DNA from 3 places in the Pseudomonas sp. AC239 genome. Region 2 is predicted to be linked to each of the others. Evidence: predicted binding sites of a transcription regulator. Region 2 holds the regulator's gene; each other region holds the start of a gene.

Region 1 (9,747 bases), 710 kb from region 2:
CGCGCAAGGCGCCGGTGGGCAGAACGTCAACAAGGTCTCCAGCGCCATGCACTTGCGCTTCGACATTCCCAACTCGTCGCTGCCGGAGTTCTACAAGGAACGCCTGCTGGCGCTGCGTGACAGTCGTATCACCAGCGACGGCGTGCTGATCATCAAGGCGCAGCAATATCGCACCCAGGAAGCCAATCGCGCCGATGCGCTGGAGCGGCTGGTCGAGCTGATTCTCAGCGCCACCAAAGTCGAAAAGAAACGCCGCCCCACCAAACCGACCCTCGGCTCGAAGAAGCGTCGGCTGGAGTCGAAAACCAAGCGCGGTAGCATCAAGGCCGGGCGCGGCAAGGTGGACTTTTAAGCCTCGCGGTATCTCGCCGTGTGCTTGTACAGATAGACACTCAGACCGAGTCCACTCAACGCAGCGAAGGCCGCGAACAGAAAGATCGACGCAAAGCCGAACCCCGCCGCAATCGCCCCGGCCAGCGGTCCGGTGATACCCAGCGACAAATCAATGAACAAAGAATAGGCACCGACCGCCGCGCCACGGCTGGAGGCCGGGACCAGATTCACTGCCTCCACGCCCAGCGCCGGGAACACCAGCGAGAAACCGAAGCCGCTCAGCGCTGCACCGGCCAGCGCCCAATGCGCATCCGGAGCGATCCACAGCAACAACAAACCCAAGGTTTCCACCGACAGGCAGGCAATCGCCACGCGGAAGCCGCCGAGGCGGTTGATCAGGTTGCCGAACAGCAGCCGCGCGCCGATGAAGCTGGCGCCGAACAGGCTCAGGCACAGCACGGCGTTGTCCCAGTGCTGAGTCGCGTAATACAGGGTAATGAAAGTGGCGATGGTGCCAAAACCGATCGAACCCAGCGCGAGCCCGCAACCATGCGGGAAGACTTTGCCGAGCACGTGCATGAACGGCAGGCGTTCACCGGCAACAATCGGTGCCGCAGTTTTCGGCCATGCCAGCGCCAGACCGAGCAAAGCGAGGAGGATGATGCTCACGCCCATGCTCCACAAACCCAGCCGGCTCACCAGCCAGACACCGAACGGCGCGCCGATCGCCAGGGCGCCGTAACTGGCGATGCCGTTCCAGGAAATCACTTTCGCCGTATTTGCCGCGCCGACGCGACCGATGCCCCAGCCAATCGAGCCGGAACCGACCAGGCTTTCCGCGCTGCCCAGCACCAGGCGGCCGATCAACAGGCTGATCAGGCTCAGCAGCGGCAGGTTCGGTGTCCACGCCGAGATCAGCATGAACACACCACTCAAACCGCAACCAGCGAGGCCGATCATCACCGCGCGTTTGCTGCCCTGGTTGTCGATGATCTTGCCGGCGTCCGGGCGGCTGAGCAGGGTGGCGAGGTATTGCACGCTGATCACCAGCCCGGCGATCACTGCGCCGAAACCGAGGTCGCTGTGGACGTAGCCCGGCAACACGGCGAGCGGGATGCCGATGTTCAGGTAACCGATGAAGGTGAAGAGGACGATGGAAACTACTTGCAGCGTAACCGCCAGCGGACGCTGGGGCTCGGATATAGACGACATGGGTAACGATCCACGGGAGCAGCCGATTAGATAGGCTGCTCATGATACCGGCGTGAACCGCTCAAGGGCGGGGAAAAGTAAAACTATTTGCCGGGCGGCGCGTTCAGGATTTCGCCGGAGCGACCAGTTGCGTGGTGACGAGGGCGGCGAGGGCATTTTCTTCGCTGCCGAAACGCTCGAGCAGGGCGGCCTGTTTCTCGGGTGAGAGGCGATTCCAGATCTCGATCATTTTCTCGGTGGCGCCGATCAGCACGGCAGCTTGGCTTTCGGAGAATTCGTCGGTCATGGCGGGCTCGGGTTTCAGGCAGTGTGGAAAGCGCATGTTAGCGCTTTCCACACGGTCTGTACGGCGGGTCTTACTCTTCGCTGTCGGCTTTGCGGCTGTCAGCGGCTTCTTGCGGCTCGGGCTTTTCGGCGCCGGCGTGTTGCGGGGTCGTCTGCTCAGGTACGTGCAGGCTTGGGAAGGGGAGATTGGGAATCTCGTGCATGGTTGCGCTCCTCGCTAAGTCTGTTGATAGATCAGGTGCTCCGCGCTTTACAAAGCCTGCGCAGGATACAGCAGGAAAAATGACAATCAGACTTTTAATTCAAATTAATGCGACAGATGGCCGCAGGGAGGGGAGGCGACCACAAAAACCAAATGTGGGAGTGGACTTTTGTGGCGAGGGGATTTATCCCCGATGGGCTGCGAAGCGGCCCCAACCCTGCGTTCGCGGAATGTCTGACACTCCGCGATCAACGGTTTACGACTGCTGCGCAGCCGGTCGGGGATAAATCCCCTCACCACAGGGCTCGCTCCCACAGGGTTTTGTGTTGCAGTAACTATTTGCAAGCGCTGGCGATGGCGTCAGCCAGCAAGGCGAGGCGGGTGGCGTCGATGCCGGCGACGTTGGCCCGGCCCGAGCTGACCATGTACACGCTGTGCCGCTCGCGCAGGGTTTTCACCTGTTCCGGCGACAGGCCGGTGTAGGAGAACATCCCGCGTTGCACGCCAATGTGCGCAAAACGCTCGCGCAAACCGTGGGGCTCCAGCGCTTCGACCAGACCGCTGCGCAGCTGCGCGATCCGCAAGCGCATGGCTTCCACTTCATCGGCCCAGCGCGCTTTCAGCTCTGGATCGGCAAGGATGGTCGCGACCACCGTAGCACCGTGATCCGGCGGCGTCGACCACAGGTTGCGGGCGATATTGGCCAGTTGACTGCGGATGTCGATGAGCTTGTCGGCGCTGGTCGCGCAGACGATCAGCGCACCGGTGCGGTCGCGGTACAGGCCGAAGTTCTTCGAGCAGGAACTGGTGATCAGCAGTTCCGGCACTTGCGCCGCGAACAACCGGGTCGACCACGCATCCTGCTCCAGACCATCACCAAAACCCTGATAAGCGAAGTCGATCAGCGGCAGTAGGTCGCGGTTGCGCACCACTTCCAGCACACGCTTCCAGTCGTCATGGCTGAGGTCGAAACCGGTCGGGTTGTGGCAGCACGCGTGCAACAGCACTACGTCGCCCTTCGGCACTTCCCTGAGCACAGCGAGCATGGCTTCGACATCGAGGCGGTTGTCGCTGCCGACGTACGGGTAGTGGCTGACCTTGACCTTGGCGGCGGCGAAGATGGTTTCGTGGATCGGCCAGGTCGGGTTGCTCAACCACACGCCTTTGCCCGGCAGGCATTGCGCGATGAAGTCTGCTGCCAGCCGCAAGGCACCGGTGCCGCCCGGGGTCTGGGTGGCGCCGGCGCGTTGTTCGGTGAGCAGTTGTGAGTCGGCGCCGAGCACCAGCTCATTGATGACCTTGCCGAACAGCGGGTTGCCATGGCCACCGATGTAGGTCTTGGTGTCCTGGCTTTCGACCAGTCGCGCTTCGGCGATTTTCACCGCCTCCGGGATCGGCGTCAGGCCCTGGGCATCCTTGTAGACGCCAACGCCGAGGTCGAATTTGCGCGGATTGGCATCCTGCGCATAGGCCTCCATCAAACCGAGAATCGGGTCGCCGGGAACCCGGCCGATGGCGTCGAAGTGCATTACTTGCGTCCTTCTGCGGTCTTGGCCACTTCGTCAGTGCGCGCGGCCATGATGAAGTCGTTGCGGTGCAGGCCTTTGATCGAGTGGCTCCACCAGGTCACGGTGACTTTGCCCCATTCGGTCAGCAGGCCCGGGTGGTGACCTTCGGCCTCGGAGATCTCGCCCACTGCGTTGGTGAACGCCAGCGCATGTTTGAAGTTCTTGAACAGGAAAACTTTCTCCAGCTGCATGATGCCGTCGCGTACTTCGATGTTCCAGTCAGGGATCTGCTTGATCAGGATCGGCAGTTCTTCATCGCTGACTTGTGGCGCATCGGCGCGGCAGGCTTCGCAGTGGGCTTGGTTCAAAGTCGACATGGTGTATTCCTGAAAACGAGTGTGTTTTTTCATTAAAGCGCGTGTGCCGTCAATGCCGTCACGCTAAAGCAAAGTGACAGCGACGGACAGACGCAATTGTCAGCAAAAGTCGCGGTTCAGGCGGCTTTGGGTTTCGGCGGAAATTTCGGCGCGTGCAAGCCCAACTGCATGCCCTGACGAACCATGGCCATGATGTCTTCATGGGCCACGTCGAACAGGCGCTTGAGGTTCGGCAGGACAAAGTACAGCGGTTGCAGGATGTCGATGCGATACGGCGTGCGCATCGCTTCCAGCGGATCGAAGCGTTGATGCTCAGGCTCGTCCGACAGGCAGTAAACGGTTTCTTTGGGCGAGGACAGAATCCCGCCGCCGTAGATGCGCTTGCCCTGCGGGGTGTCGACCAGACCGAATTCGATGGTCATCCAGTACAGCCGCGCCAGATAAACGCGCTCTTCTTTGGTCGCTTGCAGGCCGAGCTTGCCGTAGGTGTGGGTGAATTCGGCGAAGTAAGGGTTGGTCAGCAGCGGGCAGTGGCCGAAGATTTCGTGAAAGATGTCCGGCTCTTGCAGATAGTCGAGTTCTTCGCGAGTACGAATGAACGTCGCAACGGGAAACTGCTTGCTGGCGAGCAATTCGAAAAAAGTCTGGAAGGGGATGAGCGCCGGTACCCGGGCAACCTGCCAGCCAGTGGTCTCGCCGAGGACTTTATTGATCTCGGCCAGTTGCGGGATGCGGTCGTGGGGCAGACCGAGTTTTTCGATACCGTCCAGGTATTCCTGGCACGCGCGACCTTCAATCACCTTCAACTGGCGAGTGATCAGCGTGTTCCACACCGCATGTTCTTCGGCGGGGTAGTCGATAAAACCTTGCGCATCGGGCTCGCGAGCCACGTATTGCGTCTGCTTCATGCTGCTCTCCTGCTAGGAAATTCGTTTTTGTTATGTCCAGCGATGGCTAAAGGAATACCCCAGAGTGCGAAGGCGCGCAGCATGTTGAGCCGTGAGTGGGTAGGAAAATTCGACTGATTTCGTAAAGTTATCGTTACGCTTGGTCGGGTAATGCGCGTTTGCCGTGATTGGCGGGTTTGAAACGGGTCGGGACTGTCACATAATCTTGACAACTATCTGCGTGCCTCGACAGAAAACTCTGCCTCGGGCGCGCCACAAAACCCTGTGGGAGCGAGCCTGCTCGCGAAAGCGGTCGGTCTGACACATCGATGTTGAATGTGCTGGCGCCTTCGCGAGCAGGCTCGCTCCCACAAGGACATGTGTTTACCTCTCAAACCTGTCGGGCCTTTTTCTATGCGCATCAAAGTCCACTGCCAGAACCGCATCGGCATCCTGCGCGATATTCTCAATCTGCTGGTGGCGTACGGGATCAACGTTGCCCGCGGTGAAGTTGGCGGTGAGCATGGCAACGCGATCTACCTGCACTGCCCGAACCTGATCAACATCCAGTTCCAGGCATTGCGGCCGAAATTCGAGGCAATCGGCGGGGTGTTCGGTGTCAAGCGCGTCGGGCTGATGCCCAGCGAGCGCCGGCATATGGAATTGAATGCGCTGCTCGGCGCGCTGGAATTTCCGGTGCTGTCGATCGACATGGGCGGCTCGATCGTCGCGGCCAACCGCGCGGCAGCGCAATTGCTCGGCGTGCGCGTCGATGAGGTACCGGGGATTCCGCTGTCGCGCTACGCCGAGGATTTCGATTTGCCGGAACTGGTGCGCGCCAACAAATCGCGAATCAACGGCATGCGGGTCAAGGTCAAGGGCGACATCTTTCTTGCCGACATCGCGCCGCTGCAATCGGAGCACGATGACAGCGAGGCCATGGCCGGCGCCGTATTGACGCTGCACCGCGCCGACCGCGTCGGCGAGCGGATCTACAATGTGCGCAAGCAAGAGCTGCGCGGCTTCGACAGTATTTTCCAAAGCTCGAAAGTCATGGCCGCCGTGGTCCGCGAAGCGCGACGCATGGCGCCGCTGGATGCGCCGCTATTAATAGAAGGCGAAACCGGCACCGGCAAGGAACTGCTCGCGCGCGCCTGTCACCTTGCCAGTCCGCGCGGACAGTCACCGTTGATGGCGCTCAACTGCGCCGGGTTGCCGGAATCGATGGCCGAGACCGAATTGTTCGGCTACGGCCCCGGTGCCTTCGAAGGGGCGCGTGCCGAAGGCAAGCTTGGTCTGCTGGAACTGACCGCGGGCGGCACGCTGTTTCTCGATGGCGTCGGCGAGATGAGTCCGCGTTTGCAAGTCAAATTGCTGCGCTTTCTTCAGGACGGCTGCTTCCGTCGCGTCGGCAGTGATGAGGAGGTGTATCTCGACGTGCGGGTGATCTGCGCGACCCAGGTGGACTTGTCTGAACTGTGCGCGCGAGGTGAGTTTCGCCAGGATCTCTATCACCGCTTGAACGTGCTGTCGCTGCACATTCCGCCGTTGCGCGAATGCCTCGACGGTCTGACGCCGCTGGTTGAACACTTCCTCGATCAGGCCAGTCGGCAGATCGGCTGTCCGCTGCCGAAACTGGCCCCGGCGGCGATGGATCGCCTCAGCCATTACCACTGGCCGGGCAACGTGCGGCAATTGGAGAACGTGCTGTTCCAGGCGGTTTCGTTGTGCGACGGCGGTAAGGTCAAGGCCGAACATATCCGCCTGCCGGATTATGGCGTGCGTCAGCCGCTTGGCGATTTTTCCCTGGATGGACATCTGGATGAGATTGTCGGGCGTTTCGAGAAAGCGGTGCTGGAGCGGTTGTATTCCGAGCACCCGAGCAGCCGGCAGTTGGGCAAGCGGCTGGGTGTTTCGCACACCACGATTGCCAACAAGCTGCGTGAGTATGAGGTGGGCAAAACCTCCGAAAGCTAAATAGAGCCTTTGTGGCGAGGGGATTTATCCCCGATGGGCGGCGAAGCCGCCCCGCTTTTCCTTCCCAGCGACCTCATTTGCAGGCTTGGCGACTGCTGCGCAGCCGAACGGGGATAAATCCCCTCGCCACAGGATCGCCATCCACCCGCTGAACTGAGGATTGCCACCAACCGGCATGACACCGCCGGTTTTTCGTCTTCGAAACATTTCAAATTCCCCTCCGATTCCCTCAAGTCCCTTGTTTACCGGGCCTTTGCCCGCCAATAAAAAGTTGGTCTGCAAATTGCTTATGGCTGAGCAGTACAGCGGTGGGCGGCAAACGTCCGGCATGCAGAGGAAACACTGTGGACAAGTACCTTTATGTGGCAATGACCGGCGCCAGCCAGAACGCACTGGCGCAACGGGCGCATGCCAACAACCTGGCAAACATTTCCACCAACGGCTTCCAGCGCGACCTCGAGCAGGCGCGTTCGATGCCGGTATTCGGTGACAGCTTTCCGGCGCGTGCGTTTGCCATGAGCGAACGGCCCGCCACCGATTTCACCCCGGGCTCGCTGGTGCAGACCGGCCGCGACCTCGACGTCGCGGTGTCAGGCAACGGTTTCATCGCCGTGCAGAACCCCAACGGTGGCGAAAGCTACGTGCGCACTGGCAGCCTGAACATCGACGCCCTCGGTGTACTGCGTGCCGGCAATGGCATGCCAGTAATCGGCAACGGCGGCCCGATCGCCGTGCCGCCCGAGCAGCAGGTCGAAGTCGGCGAAGACGGCACCATCAGTATTCGCGCAATGGGCGAAGGTCCGCGCGTGATGGCCGAAGTCGACCGGATCAAGCTGGTCAACCCGGACATCAAGAACATGAACAAAGGTCTCGACGGTTCGATTTACACCAAGGACGGCCAGCCGGCGCAAGCCGACGCCAACGTCAAACTGGTCTCGGGTTTCCTCGAGTCGAGCAACGTCAATGCCGTGGAAGAAATGACTTCGGTGCTGGCCCTGGCCAAGCAGTTCGAGTTGCACGTCAAGATGATGAACACCGCCAAAGACGACGACCAGGCCATGGCTCGGGTCTTGCAGATCAGCTAATTATCAGAACGTCGCGCCGTAAAACAGGCGCACGAGGAGAATCGAATGCTTCCGGCTCTATGGGTTGCCAAAACCGGTCTGTCCGCCCAGGACACCAACCTGACCACCATTTCCAACAACCTGGCGAACGTTTCGACCACGGGTTTCAAACGTGACCGTGCCGAGTTCCAGGACCTGCTCTATCAGATCAAGCGTCAGCCAGGTGCCCAGTCGACCCAGGACAGCGAACTGCCGTCGGGTCTGCAAGTGGGTACCGGTGTGCGCATCGTCGGCACGCAGAAAAACTTCACCGCCGGCAGCCTGCAAACCACCGAGCAGCCGCTGGACATGGCCATCGACGGTCGCGGTTTCTTCCAGATCCTGCAGCCGGACGGCACCACGTCCTACACCCGTGACGGTACTTTCCACCTCGACTCCAATGGCCAGATCGTCAATGCCAGCGGTTTCGCTCTGGAACCGGCGATCATCATCCCGAACGATGCGCAGACCTTCACTGTCGGCCGCGACGGTACCGTGTCGATCACCATCGCCGGCAACCCGGCCTCGCAAGTGATCGGCAACCTGCAGACCGCCGACTTCATCAACCCGGCCGGCCTGCAAGCCGTGGGCAACAACCTGTTCCTGGAAACCGCGGCTTCCGGCGCGCCTCAGATCGGCACCCCGGGCCTGAACGGTTTCGGTACCACGCTGCAGAACACCCTGGAAACGTCCAACGTCAGCACCGTTGAAGAGATGGTCAACATGATCACCACTCAACGCGCCTACGAGATGAACTCCAAGGTGATCTCCACCGCCGACCAGATGCTCTCGTTCGTAACGCAGAATCTGTAATCCAGTCTTTGGGGCGGCCCGAGGTCGCCAGCAACACCGTGAGGTAGGGTCATGAAGCGCTTTGTATCTGTTCTGGCATTGAGTGGGGTCGTCTCGCTCGCGGGCTGCGTCGCCCCGACGCCCAGGCCCAACGACCCTTACTACGCTCCGGTGTTGCCGCGCACGCCGTTGCCGGCGGCCGCCAACAACGGCTCGATCTATCAGGCCGGCTTCGAGCAGAACCTGTACAGCGACCGCAAGGCGTTCCGGGTCGGTGACATCATCACCATCACCCTGAACGAGCGCACCCAGGCGAGCAAAAATGCCAACTCGCAGATGGACAAGAACAGCGACAACAAGATCGGGCTGACTTCGTTGTTCGGCTCCAGCCTGACCACCAACAACCCGATCGGTAGCAACGACCTGAGCCTCAACGCCGGCTACAGCGCCGACCGTTCGACCAAGGGCGACGCCAAGTCGGGGCAGAGCAACAGCCTGACCGGCTCGATCACCGTGACCGTGGCCGACGTGCTGCCCAACGGCATCATTGCCGTGCGTGGCGAGAAGTGGCTGACGCTCAATACCGGTGACGAGCTGGTGCGCATCGCCGGCATGGTCCGCGCCGATGACATCGCGACCGACAACACTGTGTCGTCGACCCGTGTCGCCGATGCGCGCATCACCTATTCGGGTACCGGCGCGTTTGCCGACACGAGTCAGCCAGGCTGGTTCGACCGCTTCTTCCTCAGCCCGCTGTTCCCTTTCTAGGTGGCTACGTTGAATCTGAAAAGCCTCATGCTGGCCGCGTTGTTGTTGCCGGTTGCCTTCACTGCACATGCCGAGCGGCTGAAAGACATCGCCAGCATTTCCGGCGTGCGCTCCAACCAGTTGATCGGTTACGGCCTGGTGGTCGGGCTTAACGGTACCGGCGACCAGACGACGCAGACCCCGTTCACCCTGCAGACTTTCAACAACATGCTCTCGCAGTTCGGCATCAAGGTGCCGCCGGGGTCGGGCAACGTGCAGTTGAAGAACGTCGCGGCGGTGTCGGTGAGTGCTGATCTGCCAGCG
Region 2 (9,747 bases):
ATGTGCCGGAAGGACTGGTGATTGCTTTGGTGCTGGCCGGGGCAGGAATGTCACGGGTCAGGGCGTTTCTGATCGGCGCGGCGTCGGGGTTGGTTGAGCCGGTGTTTGCGCTGTTGTGTGCGTGGCTAGTGAGTCTGGCTCAGGTACTGTTGCCGCTGGGACTGGCACTGGCGGCCGGGGCGATGTTGCTGGTAGTGACCCACGAAGTGATCCCGGAGTCGCGCCGTCACGGACATGACAAACTGGCGAGTCTTGGCTTGTTGATCGGGTTTTGTCTGATGATGGTGATGGATACGGCGTTGGGTTGAAAGAAGATCAAAAGGTCGCAGCCTGCGGCAGCTACCACCCTGGAATGCGTTTCCTGTAGGAGCTCCGCAGGCTGCGATCTTTTGACTTTGGCTATCAGCCACCTTCGTCGAAGTAGTTGTTGATCAACGCTACCAGCGCATCCATGGCTTCCTGCTCTTGATGCCCTTCAGTACTCAAATAAATTTTGGTGCCCTTGCCCGCCGCGAGCATCATCATTGCCATGATGCTCTTGCCGTCGACAGTCGTTTCAGGTGTGCGTCCCACTCGGATCGTGCAGTCTGGATACTGACCCGCCACGCCGACAAATTTGGCCGATGCCCGGGCATGCAGACCCAGTTTATTGATGATTTCGATTTCACGAGCAGGCATCGCGGTGTGGATCCTTTAGGTGAGGTCGCGGTGGCGAACCTGGACGTTCTTCAGGGTTTTCTGCAGGGCCTGACCCAAACGTTCGGTCAGGTAGACGGAGCGGTGGTGCCCGCCGGTGCAGCCGATGGCAATGGTCACGTAGGCGCGGTTGCTGGCGGCAAAACGTGGCAGCCACTTGTTCAGGTAGGCGTAGATGTCCTGATACATTTCTTCGACATCCGGCTGCTGCGCCAGGTACTCGGCCACCGGTGCATCAAGGCCCGATTGCGCGCGCAGCTCCGGTTTCCAGTACGGATTGGGCAGGCAGCGCACATCGAAGACCAGATCGGCATCGACCGGCATGCCGCGCTTGAAGCCAAATGATTCAACCAGAAACGCCGTGCCGGGCTCAGGCTGATTCAACAGACGCAACTTCAGGGTATCGCGCAGTTGATACAGATTCAGGCTGGTGGTGTTGATTTTCAGGTCAGCCAGATCGGCGATCGGGCCGAGCAGGGCGGTTTCATCGTGAATCGCCTCGGCCAGCGAGCGATTGGCGTTGCTCAGCGGGTGACGACGACGGGTCTCGGAAAAACGCTTGAGCAGGGTTTCTTCATCGGCGTCCAGGTACAGCACATCGCACTTGATATGCTTGGCACGCACGTCTTCGAGCAACTCAGGGAAGCGTGACAGATGGCTGGGCAGGTTGCGCGCATCGATCGACACGGCGACCAGCGGCTGCGCCAGTTCCGTGTGAATCAGCGCCCGCTCGGCCAGTTCCGGCAGCAAACCGGCCGGCAGATTGTCGATGCAGTAGTAGCCGTTGTCCTCAAGGACATTCAGGGCGGTACTTTTGCCCGAGCCCGAACGGCCACTGACGATGATCAAGCGCATGATTAGTGCCCGTTCTGCTCGTCCAGCACAACCTGGTACAAGGCTTCGTTGCTCGCGGCGCTGCGCAGTTTTTCGCGCACTTCCTTGCGGTCGAGCATGCTGGCGATCTGGCGCAGCAACTCCAGATGCGCATCAGTCGCGGCCTCCGGGACCAGCAGCACGAAGAGCAGGTCGACCGGGGCGCCGTCGATGGCGTCGAAATCGATCGGGGCTTCCAGGTGCAGCAGGGCGCTGACTGGCGCCGTGCAGCCCTTGAGGCGGCAATGGGGAATGGCGATGCCGTTGCCGAAACCGGTGGAACCGAGTTTTTCACGGGCGATCAGCGCCTCGAAGACATCCTGCATCGCCAGATCCGGCACTTCGCGGTGGATCAGGTTGGCAATCTGTTCGAGGGCTTTTTTCTTGCTGCCGCCCGGCGCGTTCACTTGGGAACGGCCGGGGGTCAGGATGGTTTCAAGTCGGATCATGGGATAGGGGTGTTAACGACCGGTTGCGCCCTGGAGGAGGCTCTGGGTCTTTTCCTTATGCTTTTTGAGTTGGCGATCCAGCTTGTCGGTGAGTGAGTCGATCGCAGCGTACATGTCAGTATCTTCTGCGTTGGCGACCACTTCGCTGCCGGGGATATGCAAGGTGGCTTCGATCTTCTGCTTCAGCTTTTCGACGCACATCGTGACTTGCACGTTGGTGATCTTGTCGAAATGTCGCTCCAGTCGTTGGAGTTTTTCCTCGATGTAGGAACGCAGAGGTTGGGTCACTTCCAGTTGGTGTCCACTGATGTTGACTTGCATACAGCTTCTCCTTCGTTGCCAGTGCATAAAGCGGCAGGCCGAAAAGCCTGCCACTGGAACGCTGTAACGTGGCTTACATCAACCGCTTGCGTTCGCTCGAAGGCGCGATTCCGAGGGATTCGCGGTACTTGGCGACGGTGCGGCGAGCCACCTGAATGCCTTGTGCCTCCAGTAAACCAGCGATCTTGCTGTCACTCAACGGCTTTTTCTGATTTTCCGCGGCGACCAGTTTCTTGATGATCGCGCGGATCGCTGTGGACGAGCATTCGCCGCCTTCGGAGGTGCTGACGTGGCTGGAGAAAAAGTATTTCAGCTCATAAATACCGCGCGGGGTATGCATGAATTTTTGCGTGGTTACCCGGGAAATCGTTGATTCGTGCATGCCGACCGCTTCGGCGATGTCATGCAATACCAGCGGCTTCATCGCTTCGTCGCCGTATTCGAGGAAGCCGCGCTGATGTTCGACGATCTGCGTGGCCACTTTCATCAGGGTTTCGTTACGGCTTTGCAGGCTCTTGATGAACCAGCGGGCTTCCTGCAACTGATTGCGCATGAAAGTGTTGTCGGCGCTGGTGTCGGCACGCTTCACAAACCCGGCGTACTGGGCGTTGACGCGCAGACGTGGCACCGATTCCTGGTTCAGCTCGACCAGCCAGCGCTCGTTGTCCTTGCGCACGATCACATCGGGAATAACGTATTCGGCTTCGGTCGATTCGATCTGTGAGCCCGGACGCGGATTGAGGCTCTGCACCAGCTCGATGACCTGGCGCAACTCGTCTTCCTTGAGCTTCATGCGGCGCATCAACTGGCTGTAATCGCGGCTGCCGAGCAAGTCGATGTAATCGGTAACCAGACGCTTGGCTTCGCTCAGCCACGGCGTCTTGGCTGGCAGTTGGCGCAGTTGCAGAAGCAGGCATTCGCCGAGGTTGCGTGCGCCGATCCCGGCGGGTTCGAATTGCTGGATGCGATGCAGGACGGCTTCGATTTCATCGAGCTCGATGTCCAGTTCCGGATCGAATGCTTCGAGAATCTCTTCGAGCGTTTCGTCCAGGTAGCCCTGATTGTTGATGCAGTCGATCAGGGTCACGGCGATCAGGCGATCGGTGTCGGACATCGGTGCCAGGTTCAGTTGCCAGAGCAGATGGCTCTGCAGACTCTCCCCGGCGGACGTGCGGGTGGTGAAATCCCATTCGTCGTCATCGCTGCTGGGCAGGCTGCTGGCGCTGGTCTGGTAGACGTCTTCCCAGGCGGTATCCACCGGCAATTCGTTGGGGATGCGCTCGTTCCACTCGCCATCCTCGAGGTTGTCCACCGTTGGGGCGGTTTCCTGATAGGAGGGTTCCTGAATCTCGGCGGGCTTCTGTTCGGCGTTGTCGGCCAGAGGATCGGCGTTGTCGAAGTCGTCGCCTTCTTCCTGGCGCTCGAGCATCGGATTGGATTCCAGAGCCTCCTGGATCTCCTGTTGCAGGTCCAGGGTCGACAATTGGAGCAGACGGATGGCCTGTTGCAGCTGCGGCGTCATCGTCAGCTGCTGGCCCATTCTCAAGACTAGCGATGGTTTCATGGCAGGGGCTTAACACCTTATTCGCCGGCGCTTTGCGCCATCCACTACAGGGCGCCGAAGCGCCAAACTTAAGCAAATTATATGCCTGAAACTGAAGTGTTTGCCTAGAGCGCTGTAACAATTAAAGCGGATAAATGCGCCTTGAATCGATACAGCGCTGTCGCGCTTACAGGCGGAACTCGTGACCCAGATACACTTCCTTGACCAGATCGTTGGCCAGGATGGTCTCGGCATCGCCTTCAGCGATCAATTGACCGTCGTTGACGATGTAAGCGGTTTCGCAGATATCCAGTGTCTCGCGGACGTTGTGGTCGGTGATCAGCACACCGATGCCCTTGGCCTTGAGGTGGTGAATGATCTGCTTGATGTCGCCCACCGAGATCGGGTCGACACCGGCGAACGGTTCGTCGAGCAGGATGAATTTCGGCGCAGTCGCCAACGCACGAGCGATTTCCACCCGGCGACGCTCACCACCGGAAAGGCTCATGCCAAGGTTGTCGCGGATGTGGCTGATGTGGAATTCCTGCAGCAGGCTTTCCAGCTCCTTGCGACGACCGGCCTTGTCCAGCTCCGGACGCGTCTCAAGAATCGCCATGATGTTGTCGGCAACCGACAGTTTGCGGAAGATCGACGCTTCTTGCGGCAAATAGCCGATACCGGCCTTGGCGCGGCCGTGCATTGGCTGGTGGCTGACGTCCAGGTCATCGATCAGCACACGGCCCTGATCCGCCTGCACCAGGCCGACGATCATGTAGAAGCACGTGGTCTTGCCGGCGCCGTTCGGGCCGAGCAAGCCGACGATCTGCCCGCTGTCGATCGACAGGCTGACGTCACGCACGACCTGGCGGCTTTTATAGGCCTTGGCCAGGTGCTGAGCTTTCAGAGTTGCCATTACTGGGATTTCTCTTCGGTTTTCTTCTTCGGCTGGATCACCATGTCGATGCGCGGACGCGATTCGGTGACCTTGCTGCCCGTGGCGCGACCGGCGCTGGCCAGTTTCTTCACGGTGTCGTAGACGATTTTTTCGCCTTGGGTGACGTTGTTATCCTTGTCGATAACCTTGGCCTTGTCGATCAGCACCACCCGGTTCTGCTGGGCGTGGTATTGAATCGTCACGCCGTAGCCCTTGACCGGATTGGCGTCGCCCTGGGTCTGCAGCTGCTCGAAGTAAGCCAGGTTGCCCACCGAGGTCACCACGTCGATGTCGCCATTGGGCGCGCGCGTCATGGTCACGGTGTTGCCTTTAACGATCATCGAACCCTGGGTAATGATCACGTCACCTTTATAGGTGGCGATGCCATTCTTGTCGTCCAGTTGGGCGTCGTCGGCCTGAATGCGGATAGGCTGCTGCTGATCGTTCGGCAGGGACCAGGCGCTCGCGCTTCCCAGTGCTGCGCCCAGACTGAGCAAAATAGGGAGGGTTTTAACGAGCCTCATACTGTCCTCTTACGTTCGATTGCAGGTGTATCCTGCTGTCCTTCAGGTACGCTTTCATTCCGACGCCAGTCGATACGCCACCAGCGCCCTCGATTCTAACGGGTTGCGCAGTCTGCGCATATTCCTGCTGCGGGAACACGGTCATGCGCGTGCTGGTGATCAGGGTGCCGCGCTTTTTCTCATCGGTGCGCTGCACGCGGACCGAATCGATCAATTCCACTTCGGTACCGCCCGAGTTCACTTCGCCGCGTTCGCTGGTCACGTGCCAGGGGAAGTCGGTGCCGCGATACATGTTCAAGTCAGGCTTGGTCACCAGGGTGACATCGGTCGCCTTGACGTGCTCGGCCTTGTCGGAGGTCATTTCGTACTGCACCTTGCCGTCGGGCAGATACTGAATGGTGTGCGTGTTGGTCGCGTACCAGTCGATCGGATTCTCGGCAGCCGAAACCGGTGGCTTGTCGAGGAAGCGTTCAGGGCTGATGTTCCAATAGCCGACCGCAGCGAAAATCGCCGCGATGCAGCCGAACAGCAGGAAGTTGCGAAACTTTTTGCTAAACATGGTCAGGCTCACAGGTACGCGGCGTTGGCCGCTTCGAGGCGGCCCTGGGCGCGCAGGATCAATTCGCAGAATTCGCGGGCGGCACCTTCGCCGCCACGGGCGCGGGTAACGCCGTGGGCGTGTTCGCGGACGAAATCGGCAGCGTTGGCCACCGCCATGCCCAGCCCTACACGGCGGATCACCGGCAAGTCTGGCAGATCGTCACCGAGGTAGGCGACTTCTTCATAGCTTAGGCCCAGTTGTGCGAGCAGGCCGTCGAGCACCACCAGTTTGTCTTCACGCCCCTGAAACAGGTGCGGGATGCCGAGGTTTTTCGCGCGACGCTCGACCACTGGAGTCTTGCGACCACTGATGATCGCGGTTTGTACGCCGGCATTCATTAGCATCTTGATGCCCTGGCCGTCGAGGGTGTTGAAGGTCTTGAACTCGCTGCCGTCTTCAAGAAAGTACAGGCGGCCGTCGGTGAGCACACCGTCGACATCGAAAACTGCCAGTTTGATCGCTTTGCCGCGTTGCAGCAGATCGTTGCTCATTACATGACTCCTGCGCGCAGCAGATCGGAGAGGTTGAAGGCGCCGATCGGGCGATCCTCCTCGTCGACGACTACCAGGGCGTTGATTCGATGGTCTTCCATGATTTTCAGGGCTTCGGCGGCGAGCATGTCGGGCCGGGCGGTCTTGCCGTGGGCGGTCATCACCTGGTCGATGGTGGCGCTGCGGATGTCGATGGCGCGATCCAGGGTGCGGCGCAAATCACCGTCAGTGAAGATCCCGGCGAGCTTGCCGTCGGCTTCAAGGATAGCGGTCATGCCCAGGCCTTTGCGGGTCATTTCCATCAGTGCGTCCTTGAGCAGGGTGCCGCGTTGTACCTGCGGCAGCTCTTGCCCGGCGTGCATGACGTTTTCCACTTTCAGCAGCAGGCGACGGCCAAGGGCGCCGCCCGGATGCGAGAACGCGAAATCTTCAGCAGTGAAACCACGAGCTTCCAGCAGCGCCACGGCCAGGGCATCGCCCATGACCAGCGCTGCAGTAGTAGAAGAAGTCGGTGCCAGATTCAACGGGCAGGCTTCGTGCTCGACATGCACATTGAGATTGACCTCGGCAGCCTTCGCCAAGGGCGACTGCGGGTTGCCGGTGACGCTGATCAGTTGAATGCCCAAGCGCTTGATCAGCGGCAGCAGCGTCACGATTTCATTGGTCGAACCAGAGTTCGACAGGGCCAGAATCACGTCGTCGCGGGTAATCATGCCCATGTCGCCATGGCTGGCTTCGGCCGGATGCACGAAAAACGCCGGAGTGCCGGTGCTGGCCAGGGTGGCGGCGATCTTGTTGCCGATGTGCCCGGATTTGCCCATGCCGACCACGACCACACGGCCCTTGCTGGCCAGAATCATCTCGCAAGCGCGTACGAAATCGGCGTCGATATGGGCCATCAAGCCTTGGACGGCTTCCACTTCGAGGCGGATGGTGCGTTGTGCCGATTGAATCAGGTCGCGGGTTTTGCTCATGTCAGAATCGTATGGGCCGATGAAAAGGCGGCGATTATAGCGGTTATGTGGCAAAGCCTCACGCAAGTTCGACGTGCTTTGTCATTACTGGTTACCAAAACCCTCTGAAACTCGCTCAGGCCCTCTTCAGTCGGCGATCTTGGCCGGGTTCTCGCTTGGGCGCTCAGCCTTTGCAGTGATATAGTTCGCCGCCAGTTCGGCCTGCCCGGGATGCAGGTGTTTCCGAGGAAAGTCTGGCATCCCAGTGAGAGGCTGCATCGCAAGGAGTTTAGATGAGTGCCGATAACGCCTACGCGGTCGAGTTGAAGGGAGTCTCCTTCAAGCGCGGTGCGCGGAGCATTTTCAATAACGTCGATATCCGCATCCCGCGCGGCAAGGTCACCGGCATCATGGGGCCTTCCGGCTGCGGCAAGACCACGCTGTTGCGCCTGATGGGCGCGCAGTTGCGGCCGTCCAGCGGCGAAGTCTGGGTCAACGGGCAGAACCTGCCGAAGCTGTCGCGCAGTGATCTGTTCGATGCGCGCAAGCACATGGGCGTGCTGTTTCAGAGCGGTGCGCTGTTCACCGACCTCGATGTGTTCGAGAACGTGGCCTTTCCGCTGCGGGTGCACACCCAGCTGCCGGAAGACATGATCCGCGACATCGTCCTGCTCAAACTGCAGGCCGTGGGGCTGCGTGGCGCCATCGAGCTGATGCCGGACGAACTGTCCGGCGGCATGAAGCGCCGCGTGGCGCTGGCCCGGGCGATAGCCCTCGATCCGCAGATTCTCATGTACGACGAGCCCTTCGTGGGCCAGGACCCGATCGCCATGGGGGTGCTGGTGCGCCTGATCCGTCTGCTCAACGATGCGTTGGGCATTACCAGTATCGTGGTGTCTCACGATCTGGCGGAAACCGCGAGCATTGCCGACTACATCTATGTAGTGGGCGATGGTCAGGTGCTGGGGCAGGGCACGCCGGATGAGCTGATGAATTCGGATGAGCCGCGTATCCGCCAGTTCATGACCGGCGATCCCGATGGCCCGGTGCCGTATCACTTTCCAGCGACGGATTACCGCGCAGATCTTCTGGGGAAGCGCTGATGCGCAGAATTTCATTGATGGAACGCGTGCGTCGGTTCGGCGAATCGGCGATCGACGCGGTCGCGGTGTTTGGTCGAGCGACCCTGTTCCTGTTTCATGCCCTGCTGGGCCGTGGCGGTATCAGCGGTGGTTTCGGCCTGTTGATCAAGCAGCTGCATTCGGTCGGCGTCATGTCGCTGGTGATCATTGTGGTCTCGGGCATTTTCATCGGCATGGTCCTCGCGCTGCAGGGCTTCAGCATTCTTTCCAGCTATGGTTCAGAGCAGGCGGTGGGGCAGATGGTCGCCCTGACGTTGCTGCGTGAACTCGGGCCGGTGGTTACGGCATTGCTGTTTGCCGGTCGCGCCGGTTCGGCCCTGACCGCCGAGATCGGCAACATGAAATCCACCGAGCAGCTGTCCAGCCTGGAAATGATCGGTGTCGATCCGCTCAAGTACATCATCGCCCCGCGCCTGTGGGCCGGCTTCATTTCCCTGCCGGTGCTGGCGATGATCTTCAGCGTCGTCGGCATCTGGGGTGGTTCGTGGGTCGCGGTCGACTGGCTGGGTGTCTACGAAGGCTCGTACTGGGCGAACATGCAGAACAGCGTGACCTTCACCAGTGACGTGCTCAATGGCGTGATCAAAAGTGTCGTTTTCGCCTTCGTCGTGACCTGGATCGCCGTATTTCAAGGCTATGACTGTGAACCCACTTCCGAGGGAATCAGTCGTGCCACCACCAAGACCGTGGTGTTTGCCTCGCTGGCAGTGCTCGGCCTGGACTTTATTCTGACCGCTTTGATGTTTGGAGATTTCTGATGCAAAACCGCACCCTGGAAATCGGTGTCGGCCTGTTCCTGCTGGCAGGGATCCTGGCTTTGCTGCTGCTCGCCTTGCGCGTCAGTGGCCTGTCTCCGACTTCGTCTACCGATACTTACAAGCTGTATGCGTATTTCGACAATATCGCCGGTCTGACGGTCAGAGCCAAAGTGACCATGGCCGGTGTGACCATCGGTAAGGTCACTGCTATCGATCTGGATCGCGACAGCTTCACCGGTCGGGTCACGCTGCAAGTGGATAAAAAGGTCGACAACCTGCCGGTCGACTCGACAGCGTCTATCCTCACCGCGGGTCTGCTGGGCGAGAAATACATCGGTATCAGCGTCGGCGGTGAAGACACCCAGTTGAAAGACGGTGGAACCATCCATGACACGCAGTCGTCACTGGTACTGGAAGACCTGATCGGTAAATTCCTGCTCAATACCGTTAGCAAAGACGCCA
Region 3 (9,747 bases), 1.2 Mb from region 2:
CTGCACAAAAAAAGCAAAACCCCGCCAAAAAGACGGGGTTTTCACCGTGCCTCGGTGGTTTGAGGCGTTCGCGGACACTATCACAGCTCAAAAAATATACAAGTCACGCCCTTTTTTGCCTGGGTGAAACCCTTGTGGCGAGGGGATTTATCCCCGTTCGGCTGCGCAGCAGCCGTATAGATTTTGGGGCCGCTACGCGACCCAACGGGGATAAATCCCCTCGCCACGATATCAACAGGCTTGAAATTTTCGTGCGGCAGCCTGCTGGCAAATCACCCGGCGCCGCTGGTCATCGGCCGAGCGCCATTCGCGAATGTCTTCAACGTGGCGCGCGCAGCCGAGGCAGACTTTCTGTTCGTCGAGTCGACAGATGCCCGTGCAGGGCGAGGGCACCGCCGGGCTGACGTTGCTGTAGAGCGGTTTCGGCGGGCGAACAGGCGCGGCATCAGTCACGAATCACAGACCTTCGAATTCGAATTCAGCGCCAGCCTGTTGTTTGACGAGGCGTTCGAGCATTTCGCCGAGTTGCTCTTCACTCTTGTCGCACATCCAGCGCTCGCTTTCTTCGTTGTAATCGAAGTGGAAACCACCGGACACGGCCGCCAGCCACAGCTGACGCAAGGGTTCCTGGCGGCTGAAGATCAATTGGCTGCCGTTTTCGAATTTGACCGTCAGCACGCCGGCCGAGCTTTCCAGATCGATGTCCAGATCGCTTTCGTCAAATATGTCTTCCAGTTTTTCCTGGGTTTCATCGACCAGATCGTGGAAACGGGCTTCGGACAAACTCATTGCGGCAACCTCAAAAATGTCTGATCAGGCTCAAGCGCCGAAAGATACGGACGCTACCGGCCGATTGCAAAGATTAACGACCAAGCACCTGTCGGCCCATCCAGCACCGCCCCCGTGGGAGCGAGCCTGCTCGCGAAAGCGGTGTGTCAGGCAACGAGCCTGTTGAATTTGCCGACGCCTTCGCGAGCAGGCTCGCTCCCACAGGGATGATGCGCTTCTCAGGAGCCCCGCCGGACGGGAACCCCCTCGCATAGGCAAGCTGCCGGGTGGCCGGTATACTCCGGCGCAATTAACGCATTTTCAAGGATTTCGCCATGAAGCGCCTGATCTCTTCCCTTGCTGCGCTCGTCGCGGTTGCTTGCCTGGTCTCGGCCTGTGGCCAAAAAGGCCCGCTGTACCTGCCCGATGACGACCAGGACCCGGCCGAACAAGCCCAGTCCTCGCAAAAGCAGCCATCCAAGGCTCACAAGCACGACGTCTACCAATAAGGGATCGCCATGGACGCTTTTAACTACCGTGGCGGGGAGCTGTTCGCGGAAGGTGTGGCGCTGTCCGCCATCGCCGACCGCTTCGGCACACCCACCTATGTCTACTCGCGCGCGCACATCGAAGCACAATATCTGGCCTACGCCGATGCGCTGGCCGGCATGCCGCATCTGGTCTGCTTCGCGGTCAAGGCCAACTCCAACCTCGGTGTACTGAATGTCCTGGCCCGTCTCGGCGCCGGTTTCGACATCGTTTCCCGTGGCGAGCTGGAACGCGTACTGGCCGCTGGTGGCAGCGCCGACAAGATCGTTTTCTCCGGCGTCGGCAAGACCCGTGACGACATGCGTCGCGCCCTCGAAGTCGGCGTGCACTGCTTCAACGTCGAATCCATCGACGAGCTCGAACGCCTGCAAGTGGTCGCCGCCGAGCTGGGTGTTCGCGCCCCGGTTTCGTTGCGCGTGAACCCGGACGTCGATGCCGGCACCCACCCGTACATTTCTACCGGTCTCAAAGAGAACAAGTTCGGCATCGCCATTGCCGACGCCGAAGACGTGTACGTACGCGCCGCGCATCTGCCGAACCTGGAAGTGGTCGGTGTCGACTGCCACATCGGTTCGCAACTGACCACGCTGCCGCCGTTCATCGATGCACTGGATCGCCTGCTCGATCTGGTCGATCGCCTCGGCGACTGCGGCATTCACCTGCGCCACATCGATCTTGGTGGCGGCCTGGGCGTGCGTTATCGCGATGAAGAGCCGCCGCTGGCTGCCGACTACATCAAAGCCGTGCGCGAGCGCCTCGACGGGCGTGATCTGGCGCTGGTGTTCGAGCCGGGCCGCTTCATCGTTGCCAATGGCGGCGTGTTGCTGACCCAGGTCGAATACCTCAAGCACACCGAGCACAAAGATTTCGCCATCGTCGACGCGGCGATGAACGACCTGATCCGTCCGGCGCTGTATCAGGCGTGGATGGACGTCACGGCCGTGAAACCGCGCGACAGCGCTACACGCAAGTACGACATCGTCGGCCCGATCTGCGAAACCGGCGATTTCCTCGCCAAGGACCGCGAGCTGGCGCTGGAAGAAGGCGACTTGCTGGCAGTGCATTCGGCCGGTGCCTACGGTTTCGTCATGAGCTCCAACTACAACACCCGCGGCCGTGCCGCTGAAGTGCTGGTGGACGGGGATCAGGTTTTTGAAGTGCGTCGCCGCGAAACCGTGGCCGAGCTGTTTGCCGGCGAAAGCCTGCTGCCGGAGTAACCCATGCTGCTGCGTTTTACCAAAATGCACGGCCTGGGCAACGACTTCATGGTCCTCGACCTGGTCAGCCAGCACGCGCACATTCAGCCCAAACACGCCAAGCAATGGGGAGATCGCCACACCGGGATCGGTTTCGACCAGTTGTTGATCGTCGAAGCGCCGAGCAACCCGGACGTGGATTTCCGCTACCGGATCTTCAATTCCGACGGTTCGGAAGTGGAACAGTGCGGCAACGGTGCGCGCTGCTTCGCCCGCTTCGTGCTCGACAAGCGTCTGACTGCCAAGCGGCAGATCCGCGTCGAGACCAAGGGCGGCATCATCGAGCTGGACGTGCGTAACGACGGCCAGATCGGCGTGAACATGGGCGCGCCGCGCCTGGTGCCGGCAGACATTCCATTCCAGGCGCCAGCCCAGGCCAGCAGCTATCAGCTGGACGTCGACGGCACCACGGTCGAACTGGCCGCCGTGTCGATGGGCAATCCCCATGCCGTGATCCGCGTGGACGACATCAACAGCGCACCGGTGCATGAGCTGGGACCGAAGATCGAACACCATCCACGCTTCCCGGCGCGGGTCAATGTCGGCTTCCTTCAGGTCATCGATCGTCACCGCGCGCAACTGCGCGTGTGGGAGCGCGGCGCCGGGGAAACCCAGGCCTGCGGCACCGGCGCCTGTGCGGCGGCGGTGGCGGCCATCAGTCAGGGGTGGATGGATTCGCCGCTGTTGATCGACCTGCCCGGCGGGCGTCTGTCCATCGAGTGGGCCGGCCCGGGCGAACCGGTGTTGATGACCGGTCCGGCAGTGCGTGTATACGAAGGACAAGTGCGTCTTTGAGCGAGCAGAAATCATGACCGACAAGCCACAGGTACCCGCCCGACCAGTCGACGAATCAGCTTCCGAGAGCCTTGAGGCAGCCGCGGTTGCCGCGTACCTGGAGGCTCATCCGGACTTCTTCGTCGAGCACGAAGAGCTGCTGCCATCGTTGCGCATCCCGCACCGACGTGGCGACACCGTGTCGCTGGTCGAGCGGCAGATGACCATCCTGCGCGACCGCAATATCGAGATGCGCCATCGCCTTTCGCATCTGATGGACGTGGCCCGCGACAACGATCGCCTCTTTGAAAAAACCCGCCGCCTGATCCTCGCGCTGATGGATGCATCGACTCTGGAAGACGTGGTCATCAGCGTTGAAGACAGCCTGCGTCAGGATTTCCAGGTGCCCTTCGTCAGCCTCATCCTGCTCGGCGACAACCCGGCACCGGTTGGCCGCTGGGTGACTCACGCCGACGCGCAAACCGCGATCGGCGGCCTGCTCACCGAAGGCAAAAGCGTCAGCGGCAGCCTGCGTGAACATGAGCTGGATTTCCTCTTCGGCGAAGAACAGCGCCAGCAGATCGGCTCGACCGCCGTGGTTGCTGTCAGCCATCAGGGCATTCACGGCATTCTGGCCATCGCCAGCCGCGACCCGCAGCACTACAAGAGTTCGGTCGGCACCCTGTTCCTCAGCTACATCGCCGAGGTCATGGGCCGCGTGCTGCCACGGGTCAACAGCTCGCTGCGCTCGGTACGCTGACCATGGAACGACAACTGGACGCTTACTGCGAACATCTGCGCAGTGAGCGACAGGTGTCGCCGCACACCTTGTCGGCTTATCGCCGCGACCTCGATAAAGTTCTTGGCTGGTGCATCAAGCAGAACATCGGCAGCTGGGCCGCGCTGGACATCCAGCGCCTGCGCAGCCTGATCGCCCGACTGCATGCGCAAGGCCAGTCCTCGCGCAGCCTCGCCCGCCTGCTCTCAGCGGTGCGCGGGCTCTATCACTACTTGAATCGCGAAGGTCTGTGCGACCACGACCCGGCCACCGGCCTGGCCCCACCAAAAGGCGAACGACGCCTGCCGAAAACCCTCGATACCGACCGCGCACTGCAATTGCTGGAAGGTGCAGTCGAGGACGATTTTCTCGCCCGGCGCGATCAGGCGATTCTCGAGCTGTTCTATTCCTCCGGCCTGCGCCTGTCCGAGCTGACCGGCCTCAATCTCGATCAACTCGACCTCGCCGACGGCATGGTTCAGGTGCTCGGCAAGGGCAGCAAGACCCGGCTGTTGCCGGTTGGCACCAAGGCTCGCGAAGCCTTGGAACACTGGTTGCCGCTTAGAGCCATGACCAACCCGGCGGACGATGCGGTTTTTGTCAGCCAGCAAGGTCGGCGTCTCGGCCCGCGGGCGATTCAGGTGCGGGTCAAACTGGCTGGCGAGCGCGAACTGGGGCAGAACCTGCATCCGCACATGCTGCGGCACTCGTTCGCCAGCCATTTGCTCGAGTCCTCGCAGGATCTGCGCGCGGTGCAGGAATTGCTCGGCCACTCCGACATCAAAACCACACAGATCTATACCCACCTCGACTTCCAGCATCTGGCGGCGGTCTACGACAGCGCCCACCCCCGGGCCAAACGCATGAAAGGCGATGCTTCATGAGCATTCAGTTGATCACCTTCGACCTCGACGACACTTTGTGGGATACCGCGCCGGTGATTGCCAGCGCCGAAACCGTGTTGCGCGAATGGCTGAGCGAACATGCGTCGAATCTGGGCGCAGTGCCGGTGGAGCATTTGTGGTCGATCCGCGAGCGCGTGCTGGCGGGCGAACCGGGCCTCAAACACCGCATCAGCGCGCTGCGCCGACGTGTGCTGTTCCATGCGCTTGAAGAAGCCGGATATGCCCACGGCGAGGCGTCGGAGCTGGCTGACAAGGCTTTTGAAGTGTTTTTGCATGCGCGGCATCAGATCGAAGTGTTCCCCGAAGTCGAGCCGCTGCTGGAGCTGCTCGCCAATCACTATGCCCTCGGCGTGGTCACCAATGGCAATGCCGACGTGCGTCGACTGGGGCTGGCGGATTACTTCAAGTTCGCCTTGTGCGCCGAAGACATCGGCATCGCCAAACCGGATGCGCGGCTGTTCCAGGAAGCCTTGCAACGGGGCGGCGTAAGTGCTGAAGCGGCGGTGCATGTCGGCGATCATCCCGGTGATGACATCGCCGGGGCGCAGCAGGCAGGCTTGCGCGCGGTGTGGTTCAACCCGACGGGCAAGGTCTGGGAGGCGGAGCGCTTGCCGGATGCGGAGATTCGCAGCCTGACCGATTTGCCAGCGGTGCTCGCACGCTGGAATGCTTCCTCGAACTGATCTATAGCCCTGTGGGAGCGAGCCTGCTCGCGAATGCGGTGTGTCATTTAACATGTGTGTCGGCTGACATGCCCTCTTCGCGAGCAGGCTCGCTCCCACAGGGAACTGCATTTGTTTTCAACGGATTGATTCCAGGCATGAAAAAGCCCGCAGCGACGGCGGGCTTTTTCAGCAAGCGAGCGACGCGCCTCAGATAGGGCGGCTGCCGTACTTGTTGTCCGGCTTTTTGGGCGGATCGGCGACCACGTTGGCCTCCACTTCCTGCACCTTGCCGCCGCGCGCAAGGAATTCTTCCATGGCCTTGGCCAGGGCGTCACGCTCCTTGTTCTTGGCTTCGATGCTCGGCAACTCGTCGACCGATACCGCAGCCTTGGCTTTGCCTTTGGCAGCCGGGGCCGGCGTGTCGTCACCGCCATCGTCTTCGGCAACGTCTTCCGCTGCCGCTTCCAGGCCTTCCTCGGCCTCGTCTTCGTCGCCTACTTCGAGGTCGTCGTTTTCCAGATCATCGTCGCTCATGTTCTACCTCATGACTTGCCAAAAGCAGATTAGTTATAGACCAGCTTTGGCGGCTGTCGAAGCCGCCGTTGAAAAATCTTCCACCGCTGCCCGGCAGCGGCTCATGCCTGTTCACCGTGCAAGGTGGCGAGGACTTTACGGGCACCGCCGTGATCACGGTGCTCGCCCAGATAAATCCCTTGCCAGGTACCCAGTGCCAGCCGCCCTGCCGAAACCGGCAGGCTGATCTGGCAACCCAGCACGCTGGCCTTGAAGTGCGCCGGGAGATCGTCCGGGCCTTCATCGTTGTGCTCGTAGCCGTCCGTTCCTTGTGGGATCAGACGATTGAAAAATCGTTCGAAGTCGCGGCGAACTGCCGGATCGGCGTTCTCGTTGATGGTCAACGACGCCGATGTGTGCTGCAGCCACAAATGCAACAGACCGACCCGACAGGTCCTGAGTTCAGGCAAGCCTGCGAGCAACTCGTCGGTTACCAGATGAAAGCCCCGGGGCCGTGCCCGCAGGGTTATCAGAGTCTGTTGCCACATACAGTTCTCCGCTCGTTCGGGGCGCATTCTAGCGTGCTCTGAAAAAAAACAAAGGCCCTAATATTCCTGCAGTGATGTAAGCGATTGCCCGCAGAAAAAGCCTCGTCGTAAAGACGACCAAAGCCGTAAGAAAAATCCTTTCAGCCGCTTCTTGGATGACAAATCCCGGACAAAAAAATGCCCGGCGAACCGGGCAATTTTTTATCGCGCGTACTTACAGGTTGTAGCCGCGTTCGTTGTGTTGTGCCAGATCGAGGCCGACCGACTCTTCTTCCTCGGTGACACGCAGCCCCATGACGGCGTCCAGCACCTTGAGGATGATGAAGGTGACGATCGCGGTGTAGATCACCGTGAAGCCGACGCCTTTGATCTGAATCCAGACCTGCGCGCCGATGTCGGTCACGGTGCCGAAGCCGCCCATTGCCGGGGCTGCGAATACACCGGTGAGGATCGCGCCGAGAATACCGCCGATGCCGTGCACGCCGAAGGCATCCAGAGAATCGTCATAGCCGAGTTTGCGCTTCAGGGTGGTGGCGCAGAAGAAGCACACCACGCCTGCGGCCAGACCGATCACCAGTGCACCCATCGGGCCTACGGTGCCAGCGGCCGGAGTGATCGCGACCAGACCGGCGACCACGCCCGAAGCGATGCCCAGTGCACTTGGCTTGCCGTGGGTGACCCACTCGGCAAACATCCAGCCCAGTGCGGCAGCGGCAGTGGCGATCTGGGTAACCAGCATCGCCATACCGGCAGTGCCGTTGGCAGCAGCAGCGGAACCGGCGTTGAAGCCGAACCAGCCGACCCACAGCATCGCCGCGCCCATCAGCGTGTAGCCGAGGTTATGCGGAGCCATTGGTGTGGTCGGGAAGCCTTTGCGCTTGCCCAATACCAGGCACGCGACCAGGCCGGCGATACCGGCGTTGATGTGCACCACGGTGCCGCCAGCGAAGTCGAGCACGCCCCAGTCCCACATCAGGCCGCCGTTACCGGACCAGACCATGTGCGCGATCGGTGCATAAACCAGAGTGAACCAGACGCCCATGAAGATCAGCATCGCGGAGAACTTCATGCGCTCGGCGAACGCGCCGACGATCAGCGCTGGAGTAATGATCGCGAAGGTCATCTGGAAGGTGATGAATACCGCCTCAGGGAACAGCGCCGCCGGGCCGGTGATGCTCGAAGGCGTGACACCGGCGAGGAACGCCTTGCCCATGCCGCCGAAGAATGAATTGAAGTTGACGACGCCCTGCTCCATGCCGGTAGTGTCGAAGGCAATGCTGTAGCCATAAATGACCCACAGGATGCTGATCAGACCGGTAATGGCGAAGCACTGCATCAGCACGGAAAGAATGTTTTTCGAGCGAACCATACCGCCGTAGAACAGCGCCAGGCCGGGGATGGTCATGAACAGCACGAGCGCTGTCGAGGTGAGCATCCAGGCGGTGTCGCCGGAATTGAGGACTGGCGCTGCCACTTCGTCTGCCGCCATGGCGATGCCGGGCATTACGATGGACAACAGGGCGCCTAGCCCTGCGAATTTACGCAGAGTCATATTGTTTTCTCCTGGGGCGTTGGGTTTGTGGCGGCGCTTAGATCGCGTCGGTATCGGTTTCGCCGGTACGGATGCGGATCGCCTGTTCCAGATTGACCACGAAGATCTTGCCGTCACCGATCTTGCCGGTGTTGGCCGCTTTGGTTATCGCCTCGATAACCCGATCCAGATCCTTGTCGTCGATGGCCACGTCGATTTTCACCTTGGGCAGAAAATCGACCACATATTCCGCGCCGCGATACAGCTCGGTGTGACCCTTCTGCCGGCCGAAGCCTTTGACTTCAGTGACGGTAATGCCCTGCACGCCGATTTCGGACAGCGACTCGCGCACGTCGTCCAACTTGAACGGCTTGATGATGGCAGTGACTAGCTTCATGAAACTCTCTCCCGAATTGGTGGACTTGCCCCAGGAAAACAAACCCGTCTCAAGTCTAAGCGCAGTGCCTGGCTTTGTAACGCATCGTTGACGCCAGCTAACCGCATCAGACGAAACTCCCCGCTTCGTCTGCCGCACTGCATTCGTCACAGCGACTGCATCAGTGCATGGGTCGAGGGTGACTAAGCAGAAACCTTGCCAGCTCGGCAAAAACCCTGCATTTCAATCTCTTGGCGCCTGTTGCACGCGCTCGGGCAGAACAGCGTTTGCCGATACGCACAACAACGGTGCACCACCGTCCGTCCCCCTGCGCGAAAAGCGTGCATCCGTGCAACGGGATTGACTATAGACACTGCGTGATACACTGCCGGCCATTGTTTCCAGGACATTTCCCATGCTCGCGCCCAAAGACTTCTTCGACGCCCTGAGCGGCACCGCCTCCCGCCTCTTTAGCGGCGATACCCCGCTGCCGAAAGCCGAAATCGAAAGCCAGTTCAAAATGCTGCTGCAAAGTGCCTTCAGCAAACTCGATCTGGTCAGCCGGGAAGAGTTCGATAGTCAGATGGTGGTGTTGGCGCGCACGCGGGCACGGCTTGAGAGTCTTGAAGCGAAGGTGGCGGAGATGGAGGCGAAACTGAATCCGCCGGCTGAATAGCACCACTACTGACAGTGAAGGTTGGGCACGCTCTTCAGCTTTAAAGGCGTCGAAAAAACACCTTCAAACGTTTTCCTTCAAGCAGCCTTCAGCTCCACTGCCTAGATTCACTATCAAGCGCAATGTGCCAGCCGCTCGACCTGATCACGGATTGCAGCTCCTCTTTCAATTTCGGCTTTTCGCAGATCGTAGGTCGATTGGAGGTTCAGCCAAAACTCAGGAGTGGTGTCCAGACAGATTGAAAGTCTTAAAGCCATGTCAGCGCTGATGCCCCGGCGCTGTAGAACGATATCGTTCACCGTCGGAGTAGACACGCTCAATGCTCTCGCCAACGCAGCGGCTGTGAGGCTCAAAGGCTCCAGATACTCCTCTTTGAGGATCTCGCCGGGATGGACCGGACGCATACCA

The links. The regulator sigma-54, encoded in region 2, starts transcription at its own class of promoters, with help from an activator protein. The targets are predictions, from matches to a motif close to ANTGGCATNNANNTTGCTNT.
Positions count from the first base shown of each region.
Region 1: ACZ0AZ_RS16580 (flagellar basal body rod protein FlgF) is a predicted target of sigma-54. The motif match lies at 7,052-7,071, and genes of this name have one in related genera.
Region 3: glnK (P-II family nitrogen regulator) is a predicted target of sigma-54. The motif match lies at 8,868-8,887, and genes of this name have one in related genera.

Region 1 is NZ_OZ409864.1:3,631,994-3,641,740, forward strand. It holds gene arfB (alternative ribosome rescue aminoacyl-tRNA hydrolase ArfB) at 1-352, shown strand, start outside; gene ACZ0AZ_RS16545 (MFS transporter) at 349-1,536, opposite strand; gene ACZ0AZ_RS16550 (hypothetical protein) at 1,649-1,831, opposite strand; gene ACZ0AZ_RS16555 (hypothetical protein) at 1,902-2,033, opposite strand; gene ACZ0AZ_RS16560 (amino acid aminotransferase) at 2,368-3,561, opposite strand; gene ACZ0AZ_RS16565 (4a-hydroxytetrahydrobiopterin dehydratase) at 3,561-3,917, opposite strand; gene phhA (phenylalanine 4-monooxygenase) at 4,034-4,825, opposite strand; gene ACZ0AZ_RS16575 (sigma-54-dependent phenylalanine hydroxylase transcriptional regulator PhhR) at 5,219-6,781, shown strand; gene ACZ0AZ_RS16580 (flagellar basal body rod protein FlgF) at 7,126-7,866, shown strand; gene flgG (flagellar basal-body rod protein FlgG) at 7,912-8,697, shown strand; gene flgH (flagellar basal body L-ring protein FlgH) at 8,749-9,444, shown strand; gene ACZ0AZ_RS16595 (flagellar basal body P-ring protein FlgI) at 9,472-9,747, shown strand, end outside.
Region 2 is NZ_OZ409864.1:2,923,493-2,933,239, forward strand. It holds gene ACZ0AZ_RS13150 (ZIP family metal transporter) at 1-308, shown strand, start outside; gene ACZ0AZ_RS13155 (HPr family phosphocarrier protein) at 403-678, opposite strand; gene rapZ (RNase adapter RapZ) at 694-1,551, opposite strand; gene ptsN (PTS IIA-like nitrogen regulatory protein PtsN) at 1,554-2,018, opposite strand; gene hpf (ribosome hibernation-promoting factor, HPF/YfiA family) at 2,031-2,339, opposite strand; gene ACZ0AZ_RS13175 (RNA polymerase factor sigma-54) at 2,413-3,903, opposite strand; gene lptB (LPS export ABC transporter ATP-binding protein) at 4,070-4,795, opposite strand; gene lptA (lipopolysaccharide transport periplasmic protein LptA) at 4,795-5,340, opposite strand; gene lptC (LPS export ABC transporter periplasmic protein LptC) at 5,327-5,899, opposite strand; gene ACZ0AZ_RS13195 (KdsC family phosphatase) at 5,908-6,432, opposite strand; gene ACZ0AZ_RS13200 (KpsF/GutQ family sugar-phosphate isomerase) at 6,432-7,406, opposite strand; gene ACZ0AZ_RS13205 (ATP-binding cassette domain-containing protein) at 7,679-8,488, shown strand; gene mlaE (lipid asymmetry maintenance ABC transporter permease subunit MlaE) at 8,488-9,285, shown strand; gene mlaD (outer membrane lipid asymmetry maintenance protein MlaD) at 9,285-9,747, shown strand, end outside.
Region 3 is NZ_OZ409864.1:1,697,855-1,707,601, forward strand. It holds gene ACZ0AZ_RS07895 (DUF1289 domain-containing protein) at 232-453, opposite strand; gene cyaY (iron donor protein CyaY) at 457-789, opposite strand; gene lptM (LPS translocon maturation chaperone LptM) at 1,104-1,277, shown strand; gene lysA (diaminopimelate decarboxylase) at 1,287-2,534, shown strand; gene dapF (diaminopimelate epimerase) at 2,538-3,368, shown strand; gene ACZ0AZ_RS07920 (DUF484 family protein) at 3,382-4,107, shown strand; gene xerC (tyrosine recombinase XerC) at 4,110-5,009, shown strand; gene ACZ0AZ_RS07930 (HAD family hydrolase) at 5,006-5,713, shown strand; gene sutA (transcriptional regulator SutA) at 5,903-6,229, opposite strand; gene ACZ0AZ_RS07940 (secondary thiamine-phosphate synthase enzyme YjbQ) at 6,331-6,756, opposite strand; gene ACZ0AZ_RS07945 (ammonium transporter) at 6,971-8,308, opposite strand; gene glnK (P-II family nitrogen regulator) at 8,346-8,684, opposite strand; gene ACZ0AZ_RS07955 (accessory factor UbiK family protein) at 9,079-9,339, shown strand; gene ACZ0AZ_RS07960 (HigA family addiction module antitoxin) at 9,453-9,747, opposite strand, start outside.